DNA from 2 places in the Streptomyces sp. NPDC030222 genome. Region 2 is predicted to be linked to the other one. Evidence: riboswitches for the same ligand, from Rfam matches in the RefSeq annotation. Region 2 holds a riboswitch; the other holds the start of a gene.
What was found. A riboswitch is a leader RNA that binds a small molecule or an ion and turns the genes downstream of it on or off. The one in region 2 is predicted to bind guanidine.
Positions count from the first base shown of each region.

Region 1: another riboswitch for guanidine. It lies ahead of ACZ4Z5_RS28930 (DMT family transporter); the one in region 2 lies ahead of ACZ4Z5_RS29325 (ACT domain-containing protein).

Region 1 covers NZ_JBVICA010000025.1:105,403-111,941, forward strand. The annotation lists gene ACZ4Z5_RS28890 (PTS sugar transporter subunit IIB) at 80-313, shown strand; gene rph (ribonuclease PH) at 557-1,288, shown strand; gene ACZ4Z5_RS28900 (hypothetical protein) at 1,389-1,772, shown strand; gene rdgB (RdgB/HAM1 family non-canonical purine NTP pyrophosphatase) at 1,793-2,395, shown strand; tRNA gene ACZ4Z5_RS28910 (tRNA-Leu) at 2,464-2,547, opposite strand; gene bcp (thioredoxin-dependent thiol peroxidase) at 2,591-3,058, opposite strand; gene ACZ4Z5_RS28920 (DUF3618 domain-containing protein) at 3,193-3,513, shown strand; gene ACZ4Z5_RS28925 (GroES family chaperonin) at 3,612-3,914, shown strand; guanidine-III (ykkC-III) riboswitch at 4,031-4,092, shown strand; gene ACZ4Z5_RS28930 (DMT family transporter) at 4,130-4,450, shown strand; gene ACZ4Z5_RS28935 (transglycosylase domain-containing protein) at 4,444-6,539, opposite strand, start outside.
Region 2 covers NZ_JBVICA010000026.1:70,410-76,948, reverse strand. The annotation lists gene ACZ4Z5_RS29340 (aldo/keto reductase) at 1-89, shown strand, start outside; gene ACZ4Z5_RS29335 (aminoglycoside phosphotransferase family protein) at 258-1,166, shown strand; gene ACZ4Z5_RS29330 (alpha/beta fold hydrolase) at 1,502-2,371, shown strand; guanidine-III (ykkC-III) riboswitch at 2,868-2,928, shown strand; gene ACZ4Z5_RS29325 (ACT domain-containing protein) at 3,196-3,594, shown strand; gene ACZ4Z5_RS29320 (three-helix bundle dimerization domain-containing protein) at 3,876-4,199, opposite strand; gene ACZ4Z5_RS29315 (TetR/AcrR family transcriptional regulator) at 4,628-5,236, opposite strand; gene ACZ4Z5_RS29310 (nuclear transport factor 2 family protein) at 5,326-5,754, shown strand; gene ACZ4Z5_RS29305 (NAD(P)H-binding protein) at 5,751-6,539, shown strand, end outside.

The DNA of each region.
Region 1 (6,539 bases), on a different contig from region 2:
TTACCGTGACGAAACGGACCTGTTGTGGGCCGAGGCTGCAGTCTTTGGCTGCGACTCTTTCGAGGACTAGGGAGAAGGCATGGCCAGCAAGGCTGAGAAGATCGTCGCCGGACTCGGCGGGATCGACAACATCGAAGAGGTCGAGGGCTGCATCACCCGCCTCCGTACCGAGGTCGTCGACCCCGGCAAGGTCGACGAGGCCGCACTGAAGGCCGCCGGGGCCCACGGCGTCGTCAAGATGGGCACCGCCATCCAGGTTGTCATCGGGACCGACGCGGACCCCATCGCCGCCGACATCGAAGACATGATGTGAGCCGTATCCATGGTGTGAGCCGTTCACCTGAGGTGAGCCGCGCCCATGGTGTGTGAGCCGAGGGCATGAGGTGAGCCGCACCCATGGCGTGAGCCGAGGGCACGAAGTGTGCCGCGGACAGCGCGATATGTGCCGCTGACGGCCCGGCTCGGCCCGGGGCGCCGGCTGCCGGAACTCCACTCGAACGGGCCCGTTTCCGTACCGGAGCGGGCCCTTCGTGCAGCTCGGGCTAGGCTCGACCTCATGTCTCGCATCGACGGCCGCACCCCCGAACAGCTCCGCCCCGTCAAAATCGAACGGGGATGGAGCAAGCACGCCGAGGGCTCCGTGCTCATCTCCTTCGGCGACACCAAAGTCCTCTGCACCGCCTCCGTCACCGAAGGTGTGCCCCGCTGGCGCAAGGGCAGCGGCGAAGGCTGGGTCACCGCCGAGTACTCCATGCTGCCCCGCTCCACCAACACCCGCGGCGACCGCGAGTCCGTCCGCGGCAGGATCGGCGGCCGCACCCACGAGATCTCCCGCCTCATCGGCCGCTCCCTGCGCGCCGTCGTCGACTACAAGGCCCTCGGCGAGAACACCATCGTCCTCGACTGCGACGTCCTCCAGGCCGACGGCGGCACCCGTACCGCCGCCGTCACGGGCGCCTTCGTCGCGCTCGCCGACGCCGTCACCTGGGCCCAGGGCAAGAAGCTCGTCAAGGCCGGCCGCAAGCCGCTCACCGGCACCGTCAGCGCCGTCTCCGTCGGTATCGTCGGCGGCACCCCGCTCCTCGACCTCTGCTACGAGGAAGACGTACGCGCCGACACCGACATGAACGTCGTCTGCACCGGGGACGGCCGCTTCGTCGAGGTCCAGGGAACCGCCGAGGCGGAACCCTTCGACCGCAAGGAGCTCAACGCGCTCCTCGACCTCGCCACCGCGGGCTGCGACCAACTCGCCGCGATCCAGCGCGAGATCCTCGCCATCCGGCAGTAGCAACCACGGACGCCCCTGGCGGCGTCCTCACCTGCGCGGGCGCACGGTTCGAACCGTGCGCCCGTCCGCACATCCGAGACCGCACCGGGAGGAACCCCCCATGTCCGCACGCAGCCGCATCGTTCTCGCCGTCTCCGCCGCAGCGCTGGCAGTGCCGCTGGCCACCGGCTGCGGCGCCCTCGACAAGGCGTTGGACTGCGTCCAGACCGCGGACGCCATAGCCACGAGCGTCGACAATCTGCAGAAGGCCGTCACCACCGTCGCCGACGACCCGCTCCAGGCCAACCAGGCCCTCGACGACATCGACAAGGAACTGGCGAGCCTCAAGGACAAGACGGACAACGCCGACCTCGGCAAGGCCGTCGACGACCTCGCCAAGGGCGTCGAGAACGTCCGCACCGCCATCAAGAACGGCGACAACACCCCGGACATCGCCCCCGTCACCAACGCGGCCACCGAGATCGGCAAGGTCTGCACCCCCTGACCACCCCGATACTGGACGTCATGACCCGCCTCATCCTCGCGACCCGCAACGCCGACAAGGTCACCGAACTCCGTGCGATCCTCGCCGACGCCGGGCTCACCCACGAACTCGTCGGCGCGGACGCCTACCCCGACATCCCCGACGTCAAGGAGACCGGCGTCACCTTCGCGGAGAACGCCCTGCTCAAGGCCCATGCCCTCGCCGCCGCGACCGGCCTCCCGGCCGTCGCCGACGACTCGGGCCTGTGCGTCGACGTCCTGGGCGGAGCCCCCGGCATCTTCTCCGCCCGCTGGGCCGGCGGCCACGGGGGCGACAAGGCCAACCTCGAGCTCCTGCTCGCCCAGCTGGCCGACATCGACGACGCCCACCGCGGCGCCCACTTCACGTGTGCCGCCGCGCTGGCGCTCCCGGACGGCACCCACCGCGTCGTCGAGGGCCGCCTCCTCGGCACCCTCCGCCACGCCCCGGTGGGCACGAACGGCTTCGGCTACGACCCGGTCCTCCAGCCCGAGGGCGACACCCGCACCTGTGCGGAGCTGAGCCCGGAGGAGAAGAACGCGATCAGCCACCGCGGCAAGGCCTTCAGGGCGCTGGTGCCGGTGGTGCGGGAACTGCTGGGCTGACGCGCCGACGACGCCGTACGCGCCGAAGGGCCGCCCCCGATGTGCTCGGAGGCGGCCCTTCGCCCGAGTGCGGCCGGGGGGACTCGAACCCCCACGGGTGTTACCCCACTGGGACCTAAACCCAGCGTGACTGCCAGTTCCACCACGGCCGCCCAACGTCCGTCATGGTACTGGTGATCGGCGCCGGCCGAGGCCTCAGATGCCCAGGTCCTTGATGATCTTCGCTACGTGGCCGGTGGCCTTGACGTTGTAGAGGGCGCGCTCGACCTTGCCCTCCTCGTCCACGATCACCGTGGAGCGGATGACGCCCGTGACGGTCTTGCCGTAGAGCTTCTTCTCGCCGAAGGCGCCGTAGGCCTCCAGCACGGCCTTGGAGGGGTCGCCGACCAGGGTGACCTTGAGGTCCTCCTTCTCGCGGAACTTCGCGAGCTTCTCGGGCTTGTCGGGGGAGACGCCGATGACGTCGTAGCCTGCGGTCGCCAGGACGCCGAGGTTGTCCGTGAAGTCACAGGCCTGCTTGGTGCAGCCCGGGGTGAGCGCGGCCGGGTAGAAGTAGACGATGACCTTCCGGCCCAGATGGTCCGCGAGCGAGACGTCGTTGCCGTCGGCGTCGGGCAGGGTGAACGCGGGGGCGGTGTCGCCGGGCTGGAGTCGCTCGCTCATCAAGGTCTCCTCGTACGGGAAGCAGGTGCGGTCCCGAGCGTAATCGAGCGGGCGGGGGTGCCGGGGAGTGCTCCGGCAGGCAAGCTGACACACTGTTCACCATCAGTACCCGAGACGACCACGGAGGCAGCGCGGTGTCGGATGCCAGGACCCCTGCGCAGATCGAGGCGGACATCGTCCGCAGGCGTAGCCAGCTCGCCGAGACGCTGGACGAGATCGGGGTACGGCTGCACCCGAGCACGATCGTCGGTGACGCCAAGGCCCGGGTCGCCTCGTCGATCGACCGCACGGCCGGCCGGGCGTGCGCGGCGGTGAGCCGCACGGTGTCCGACGTCAAGGCGAAGCTGATGCACGAGGACGGGGCGCCCCGGATGGAGCGTGTCGTGCCCGTGGCGCTGGTCGCCGTGGGAGTGGTGGGACTGCTGCTGTTCACGGGGAAGAAGCGGCACGGCTGACCCGTTCCCTGACCCCTCCGGCGGACGGGACGGCCTCGGACAGGTAGGTTCGAGGGGTGAGCGCGATTACCACCCACCACGACAAGCTGCCCATCCGGATGCTGCACGACCGCGTGCTTGTGCGCTCGGACACCCCCGAGGGGGAGCGGCGTTCCGGCGGCGGCATCCTGATCCCCGCGACCGCCGCCGTGGGCAAGCGGCTGGCCTGGGCCGAGGTGGTCGCGGTCGGGCAGAACGTACGTACGGTGGAGCCGGGCGACCGGGTGCTGTACGACCCGGAGGACCGGGCCGAGGTCGAGGTCCGCGGTGTGGCCTACGTGCTGATGCGGGAGCGCGATCTGCACGCGGTGGCCGCGGACCGGTTCGAGGGCTCCGAGGACTCGACGGGCCTCTACCTGTAACGCCTCCACCTGTAACGCCTCCACCTGTAAACAGCGCCCCGGAACGCACCGGGACCACGGCGCCCCGGAACGCACAAGGGCTGGTGACCACGGTCACCAGCCCCTTCTCTGTGCCTTGCTACCTTTGAGGGACCCCGACGAGACGCGCCGTACCGGGTTGATGCAAAGACGACGCACCCCGATTCCGTACCGCGTTTCGTTCCGGAGGTGCCGTCATGGCGTGGGTTCTGCTGATCGTGGCCGGTCTGCTGGAGGTCGGCTGGTCCGTCGGGATGAAATACACCGAGGGTTTCACCAGGCCCTGGCCCAGTGTTCTGACCGCCGCGGGCATCGTCGCGAGCATGCTGCTGCTGTCCCGGGCCGCGCAGACCCTGCCGATCGGTACGGCGTACGGCGTGTGGGTCGGGATCGGCGCGGCCGGGGCGGCGGTCGTCGGCATGGTGGTGCTCGGTGAGCCGATGACCGCCGCCCGGATCTTCTTCGTGTGCCTGCTGCTGGTCGCCGTGATGGGTCTCAAGGCGACCTCGGGTCACTGACGGCGGAGGGGCGTCCCGTTCGGAGCCGCCGTGGCACCGCCGTCGACACCGCCCGCGGGGCTGCCCCCGCCGTCGGCGCCGCCGTCGACACCGCCCGCGGGGCTGCCTCCGCCGCCGTCGGCGCCGCCGTCGACACCGCCCGCAGGGCTGCCTCCGCCGCCGTCGGCGCCGCCGTCGACACCGCCTGCGGGGCTGCCCCCGCCGGGAGTACCGCCGCCTCCGTCGGCCGCTCCACCGCCCTGGGCTCCGCCGCCCGGAGCGCTGCCGCCCGGAGTGCTGCCACCGCCCGGGGTGCCGCCGTTCGCGCTGCCACCGTCGGCGCCGCCCTGGCCCGCCCCTCCGTTGTCGCCTCCGCCGTTGCCGGGGGTGGTGGTGCCGGCCCCTTCGGTGCCGCCGTCGCCGGGCTGGTCGGTGTCGGACGGTGCCGCGGGCTCGTCGCCACCGACGGCGCTCTCCGTCTCCAGGTCGAAGTCCTCGGCGTCGACGCCTTCGAGCGCGTTCTTGGTGTACTGGGCCCAGATCTTCGCGGGGGCGCCGCTGCCGCTGACGCGGGACAGGCCGAGTGCCCCGTAGAGGGACTTGTGCTGGCCGGTGTCGGGGTCGGCGCCCATCATCGAGACGACCGTGGCGAGGTTCGGGGTGTAGCCCGCGAACCAGGCGGCCTTGTCGTTCTCCGCGGTGCCGGTCTTGCCGGCCGCCGGGCGGCCGGCCGCCTGCGCCTCGACACCGGAGCCCTGCTGGACCACGCTCTGCAGGACCGCGGTCGTGGTGTCCGCGGCGCCGCGGCTGATGGTCTGCTTGAACTCGCGCTCGGGCAGTTCGAGATCCTCGCCCTTCTTGGTGACCTTTTCGACGAGGGTGTACCCGCCACGCTTGCCGTGGTTGGCCAGCGTCGCGTACGCGTCCGTCATCTCGAGGACGCTCGCATGGGCGACACCGAGGGCGATGGACGGGCTGGGGCTCAGCTCGGGCGTGGACTCGGGCAGGCCCAGGGCGAGCGCGGTGTCCTTGACCCGCTCGGGGCCGACGTCCACGGCCATCTGCGCGTAGACGGAGTTGACGGATCTGTCGGTGGCCTTGCGGACGGTGACGGGGCCGTAGCTGACGTGGTCCTGATTGTTGGGCGAGTAGCCGACCGCGCCGTTCGGGCCCTGGATCTGGATGCCGCTGTTGCCGTTGTAGACCGTGTTCGGGGTGATCTTCCGGCCGTCCTGGGTGGTGGACCGGTTCTCCGTCGCCGAGGTGAAGACGAACGGCTTGAAGGTGGAGCCGACCTGGTAGTCGTGACGCGTGGCGTTGCTGACGTACTGCTTGGTGTAGTCGATGCCGCCGTAGATCGCGACGACCTTGCCGCTCGAAGGCTCGATGGAGGCGCCGCCCACGCGGACGTACCGGTCGACCTTGTTGTTCTTCCGGTCGAGCTTCGACATCACCTTGTCGTCGACGGCCTTCACGAAGGCGTCCTGCTTCTTCTTCTCCAGCGTGGTGGTGATCCGCAGGCCCCCGGCCGCGAGGGTCTGCTCGTCGATGATCTTGTTGGTGGTGAGGTACTCCTCCACGGCCTGGACGATGTAGCCGCGCTGGCCGGAGAGGCCGGTGGCGGGTTTGACCGGCTTGACCTCGGGGAACTTCATGGTCTTCCGCTCGGCGGGCGAGAGCCAGCCCTCCGAGACCATGCCGTCGAGGACGTAGTTCCAGCGGGCGACGACCTTGCCCTTGTTCTCCGGGTGGACGACGACGTCATAGGCGCTGGGCGCGTTGAGGATCGACGCGAGGTAGGCGCCCTCGGCGGTGTTCACGTCCTTGACGTCCTTGGCGAAGTAGGCCTGAGCGGCGGCCTGGATGCCGTAGGCGTTCCGTCCGAAGAAGCTGGTGTTGAGGTAGCCCTCCAGGATGTGGTCCTTGGTCTCCTCGCGGTCGAGCTTGATCGCGATGAAGAATTCCTTGGCCTTGCGGGTGTACGTCTGTTCCTGAGCGAGGTAGTAGTTCTTGACGTACTGCTGGGTGATCGTCGAGCCGGACTGCTTGCCCTTGCCCACGGCGGTGTTCCAGGCGGCGCGCACCATGGCCTGGGGGTCGACTGCCGGCT
Region 2 (6,539 bases):
ACCAGCCGGACGGAGCCTGGCGCGCGCCGTCCCTCACGCACTCGGCCCGTCGGCGCCGCCATCCACTCGACGACCGGCCGGCGGCCTGAAGCCGTACGCTCACCCGTGCTGCCGCCGGCACGAAGGCACCACGCGCGGCACGGCGCGGTGGTCCCCGCCGACAGGTCCCCCGCCGACAGACCTTCCGCGGCGTCGGGCTGGACCAGGGCCGGGAAAAGTCGGTGGCCGCCCGGCCGTCCAGTGGCGAGACTTCCGATGTGACGCTTCACGAGAACGAGATCCCCGTCGACGAGACGCTGGTCCGGTCGCTGCTGGGGGCACAGTGCCCGGAGTGGGCCGACCTGTCGTTGTCGCCCGCGGGTGCGGGCACCGACAACACCATGTACCGGCTGGGCGACGACCTGCTCGTGCGACTTCCGCGTACCGCCGACAACGGACGGGCCGTGCGGAAGGAACAGGAATGGCTTCCTCGCCTGGCGCCCCTTCTTCCGTGTCGGATTCCCGAGCCCGTCCACGCAGGGACGCCCACCGACGCCTTCCCGCTCGTCTGGTCGGTCTACCGCTGGATCGACGGTGACGAGGCCGGCCCGGAGACGGTCCGGGACTGGGCAGCCTTCGGAGCCGACCTGGCGGCGGTCGTCAGGGAACTCCACGGCATCGGCCTGATGGGAGCGACCCGCGCGGATGGCCTCAGCTGGTACCGCGGAGGCGCCTTGGGGCCATGTGACCAGTGGGTCGGCAGGTGTCTCGACGACTGCCGGGCCACGGTGGGTTCCGAGCTCGACGTCGACGCTCTGGAGCAGTTGTGGCGAGCCGCGCTCGCACTGCCCGAGCCCTCGGGACCGCATGTGTGGCTCCACGGCGACCTCAAGCCGACCAACCTCCTGGTACGGGACGGCAGGTTCCACGCGGTCATCGACTTCGGAGGACTCTCGGTCGGCTTTCCCGACGCCGAGCACTCCACGCTCTGGGACCTGCCGCCACAGGCACGACACGCCTACTGGGACACCATGGACCTCGACGATCCGACCTGGACACGCGCCCGCGCCTGGGCGATCGCGGTGGGCGTCAGCGGCATCTCGTACTACTGGCACACCTTCCCCTCCTTCGTCGCCGAGTGCCGAGCACGGCTTCAGGCGATCCTCGCCGACGCCACCGCGCGCTGAGCGGCCTCCCCGAGCCGGCAGGAGGACCCGGGCAGCACCTCCAGCGCGCAGCACCGGACCGCGGCTGCCGGGGACGTCACAGCAGAACCGGTAGTACTGATGATCTCGCGCTGGGTAGGGTGAACCACCGGACATCAGACAACTGTCCATACATTTCACACGAGTTGCGGGGCTTGTCCGCGCGGCGCGTGTGCCATGCACGAGGACGTCCCTGCGGCGGGGACGGTGCGCCGCAGGACGACGGCCCGTTCCTCCGCAGCGAGGTGGCTCGCGGCGCCGGGGGCCGGCGACGCGTGTGCCGCCGATGCCGCGGGGTCAGGAAAGTGAGCAGACAGATGCAACCCACGTTCGTACTGGTTCACGGAGCCTTCGCGAACTCCTTCTCCTTCGCACCCCTCCAGGCCGAACTCGGCCTTCTCGGCCACCGTTCGGTCGCCGTCGACCTGCCCGGCCACGGCTTCGGGGCGACCTACACCCGCGCCTACCAGGCGCCGCAGGATCCCGAAGGGCTCGCCTCCGCGCCCGGCGCGATCAAGGGTGTCACGCTCGCCGACAACGCCGCGCACCTGACAGGGATCCTGGAACGGGCCAAGCGGAACGGCCCCGTGATCCTCGTCGCCCACAGCCGGGGCGGCGTCACGGCCACGGCCGCCGCCAATGCCCGGCCGGACCTGATCGACCGCATCGTGTACGTCTCGGCCTGGTGCCCGGTCGAACTCGACGTCGCCGACTACTACGCCGAGCCGGAGATGGCCACGGTCGACGCCGCCTCCCTGGCTTTGGCGATGGCCGGGAACCCTGCCGAACTCGGCCTGCTCCGCGTCAACTTCCGCACCGCGGACCCCGACGCCCTCGCGGCGTTCAAGGCGGCCTTCCTCGCCGACGGCACCGACGAGGAGTTCCTGACCTTCCTGAACACTCTCCAGCCCGACGAGAACCTGGACGTCGGCACCTCCGCCGACCGGGCGCAGGCCGCAACCTGGGGCCGCATCCCGAAGACCTACGTCCGCCTGACCGACGACACCAGCATCCCGCTCGCCATGCAGGACCGACTGATCCGCGAGGGCGACGAGCTGACTCCGGACAACCCGTACGACGTCCGCACTCTTGAGGGCAGCCACCTGAAGTGGCTCGTCGACCCGGCGCCGGCAGCCCGGGTCCTGGATGAACTCGCCACGCTCCCGGCCCCGTCCGACCGATCGTGACCGGCGCCGCATGAGCGGTGCGGCGGCGGTGACGGCGCCGTGAAAGACATGTCCGTGGCTGTCGCGTCAGGGGCGACAGCTTGGAACCGGGTTTCCGGACTCGACACAGCGTACCCTCGTCGACACGGACCGTCGCGGTCCACTCGGCCGCTGCACGGGACGGTCCGGACAGCGGCCAAGGACGCTGCCGCTGCCGGACCTGCCCGGGTGCCGTACGACTCCCCTGGGAACGTGGCCGCTCCTCGGCCCTCCGCCCGCGCCCTGTCGTAGGCCCGGCGGGCCGAGGTGACCTGCGAGAGGTGGGCATCGGACCAGGTGGCGAGCGCGTCGAAGACGGGGACGAGGGAGCGGCCCGGCTCACCGCCGTCGGCCAAGGGCATCAGGCGGGGCCTCGAGCCGGCCCGGACCGCTTCGAGGACGAGGCCGGGGAGGACCGCGAATCGATCCGGCATCCGGCATCCGGCATCCGGCGGCTATCATCGGCTGCGGCGACGCCGTCTCGGCGCCCGCCCCGGACGAGAGCGACGCCGTACCCGGCCAGGCAAAGACGGCTCGCAGCTACTCATGCACGTCATCGATCTCGTCGAAGGATCAGCGGCTACCCGCTCACCCCGGCCGTCTTCGCACTGGCCGGGGCCGGCACTGCGCCGCACTCCCGCAGCGCCCTGTCGCCCGCCCCGGCCGTCCACCAGCCGCACGATGGTCGCCCTCAGCCGGGCGTCATGGCGCCGCGCACCGCTGAAATGATCCCGGCCCCGGCATCCGCCTCCCTGACAACGGCCTGCGTCCGGCAGACCGCCCACCACCACTGAAGGAGATCCCCCATGCCCGCGGAAAAGGACCTGCACAAGCTGCTCGTCGGCATGCGTCCCGTGCTGAACCCGGGAGAGTACGTCTTCACCGTCGCCCCCGACGGTCGCGTCCCCGCGGACGTCCGACCCGTCGCCACCGTCGCCGAGGAGGAAGGACTCACCCTTGTCCTGCCGAGGCAGGATGCCGACCGGACCGGTCTCGCCTACGACTACGTCGCCGCCTGGATCACCTTGCGGGTGCACTCCGCCCTGGACGCCGTCGGCCTCACCGCAGCCATCGCCGAGGCGCTGACGCGGGCCACTATCAGCTGCAACGTCATCGCCGGCTTCCACCACGACCACCTGTTCGTCCCCCACGACAGCGCCGCCCGTGCGCTAGCCGTCCTGGAGGATCTGACTCACAGTCAGTGAGGGTCCGGGGAACTGGCATTACCGGACTGGGCGGGTCCGAGAGCCGGCTTCTCGGTAGCGATGAGGTCGGCCACTCGTTCCGGCTCGTCGACCTGGACGCCGTGGCCTGCCTGCGTCAGCAGGTGCAACTCGCTGCGCGGGAACAGCTCGGCGAAATGCCGCGCCACCCTCGCGTGTCGGATTCATCGCCGCATCCTTGGCCGGCGTCGGGCAGCCGCCGAGTGGTTCCCGTGGGAATCATGGTCCCGGTGAGCGGTTCCGGCCAGCTGCCGAACCCGCCGTCACGATGTGCCTTCGCCGACACCGGATCCGCCACCCGGGTGCGACGGGTACTTCGTCCCCCGCGCATCCCAGTGCGGGGTCCTGCGCGCGGCGAGGGCGTTCCTGGCCCTGCGTTCGACCAGGATCGGCACGTACGTCCGGACCCGTGCGTGGCGCAGTGTCTCGTACGCCGTTCTCACGTGCGTGTCGATGGTGGCGGGATCCGCCGCGGGGAAGGAGGCCTTGAGGCGTTCCTTCACGTGCCGCAGCGCCTCCCGGTCGGACTGTCCGGCGCTGACCTCCGTCTCCCCGCCCTGCGGTGGTGTTCCGGCTTCGGGGCGCATGGCCGTCGAAGGCTCGCCCGGAGGACGGACAGGGCCGTCAGGTGTCAGGCTCTCGCTCTCCGTGTTCATCACGCCCCCGCATGACCGGCTTCTCCTGCTGAGAAGAAAGAGGGTGGCCGCGGGAAACAGGGGCACCGTCGCCTGCGGCCCGTCGGGCGGTTTCCCTCGGTGCCGGCCGGTAAACGCCGTTGCCCACGGTCGCCGACGCCAGGAGGCCACCGCCCGCATCCCTGCCATCAGCTTCCTGCACCTGCCCGCTCCGTCGATCCGGTCGCCCCGTCAAGGCACGCGCCGCGGCGGCGGTGATGGCGCCCTGCCCGTACCGGATGTTCGCCAGAGGCCGCGCACGACGCCGACGTCGCCGACGTCGACCCGCGCACGCCCCGGCCGACGGACTCGACCACGTCCTCGCCACCCCCGACCGCCGGTCAGTCGCCTGCCGCCGACTCCTGTCGGGTGCGGGCAGCGAGGACTCCGGCGGTGAAGCCGGCGAGTCGCTCCCGCAGGTCCTCGCGGGGCACGCTCTTTTCACCGGCCAGGTAGGCGACGAGGTCGGCTCGGGTGGCCGCGAGCAGGACGTGGGCGGTGAAGTCGCTCTCGGCCTGCCCGGGAATCCGCGCCAGCAGATCACGGAGAAGGGCATGCCACCGCTCGTAGTGCTCCGTCCGATACGGGCTGGCCGCGCCGGTCTGCTCCAGGGCCAGCGCGAGGTGGCGGTTGTCGAGCTTGAAGCACAGCACGGCGTCCAGCAAAGCCGGTACGCGCTTGAGCGGCGGGGTCTCGGGCCCCAGCGGCGGCGGGCCCTCGTCGACGGCCTTCCTGATCGGTTCGAGCCGCGCCTCGTACAACGCGCGGATCAGCCCCGTGCGATCGCCGAAGGCACGGAAGAGCGTTCCCTTTCCGACGCCTGCCGCCGCTGCGATGTCGGCCATGGTGACCTCTTCGGGACTCTGGCAGTGGGTGAAGAGGTCATCGGCGGCCGCGAAGACGGCAGCCCGGTTACGGGCCGCGTCCTTGCGTGGCCTGCGCTCGGACATACGGTTCCTCCAGTTGCGATCCGGACCGGCGGTCCGTATCTTTAATCGAAACGGACCGCTGGTCCGCATGGTACGCGAGGGAGTAACTCATGCGCACGGACACCCCACCGGAAGATCTGTACCGCCACAGCCTGCGACTGCTGCTGGACAAGAACATTCCCGCCTGGGTCGGGCTATGGGCCGACGACGGCAGCATGGAGTTCCCGTTCGCTCCCCCGGGCCGGCCCCGGCGCCTGGAGGGCAGGGAGGCCATCGCCTCCTATATGCGCGACTATCCCGGCCACATCGACCTGCACGACTTCCCCGACCTGCGGATCCACCGGACCACCACCCCGGAGACCATCGTGGTCGAGATGCGCGGCGTGGGCCGTCTCGTGAAGACCGGCGCCCCCTTCGACATGACCTACATCGCCGTCGTGACCGCCCAGGACGGACGCTTCACCTCCTATCGCGACTACTGGAACCCCCTCGCCGTCCAGGAACCCGGCATGGACTTCACCGGGAGCAGCACCCGATGACCACCACCGCCACCACCCTGGTCATCGGCGCCACCGGCACCACCGGCAGCCGTACCGCCGCGCGGCTGATCGCCGCCGGGCACCGCGTCAGGGCCGCCGGCCGCCGCGCGACCCCGCTGCCGGGCGCCGAACCGGTCCGCTTCGACTGGTACGACCCCGCCACCTTCGACGAGGCGCTCGCCGGCGCCGACCGCGTCTACCTCATTCCGCCACTGGGCGACCCGGACCCGGCCGCGGTCATGCTGCCGTTCCTCCACCGTGCCCGCGCCACCGGCGTACACCGCGCGGTGCTCCTCGGCTCCTCGGCCATCCCCGAGGGCGGCCCGGCGGTGGGAGCGGTGCACCAGGCCCTGCCCGGCCTGTTCGACGAGTGGGCGGTACTGCGGCCCTCGTGGTTCATGCAGAACTTCACCGGCACGCACGCCCACGCCGTCAGCATCCGCGAGGACGGAGTCATTCTGACCGCGGCCGGCGCCGGACGGGTTGGTTTCGTCGACGCCGACGACATCGCCGCCGTCGCCGCCCATGCCCTGACCGACGACGCCGCGCCCAATACCGACCTGGTCCTGACGGGCCCGGAGGCGCTCAGCCACGACGACGTAGCCGCCATCGTCACGGAGGTCACCGGACGCCCCGTGGTCCACCGCCACCTGACGTACGAGCAGATACGTGACCGTCTGGCCCCCGCCATATCACTGGAGTTCGCCGCCCTGCTGGCCGGCATGGACCGCGCCATCGCCGAGGGAGCCGAGGACCGCACCACCGACACCGTCCAGCGCATCACC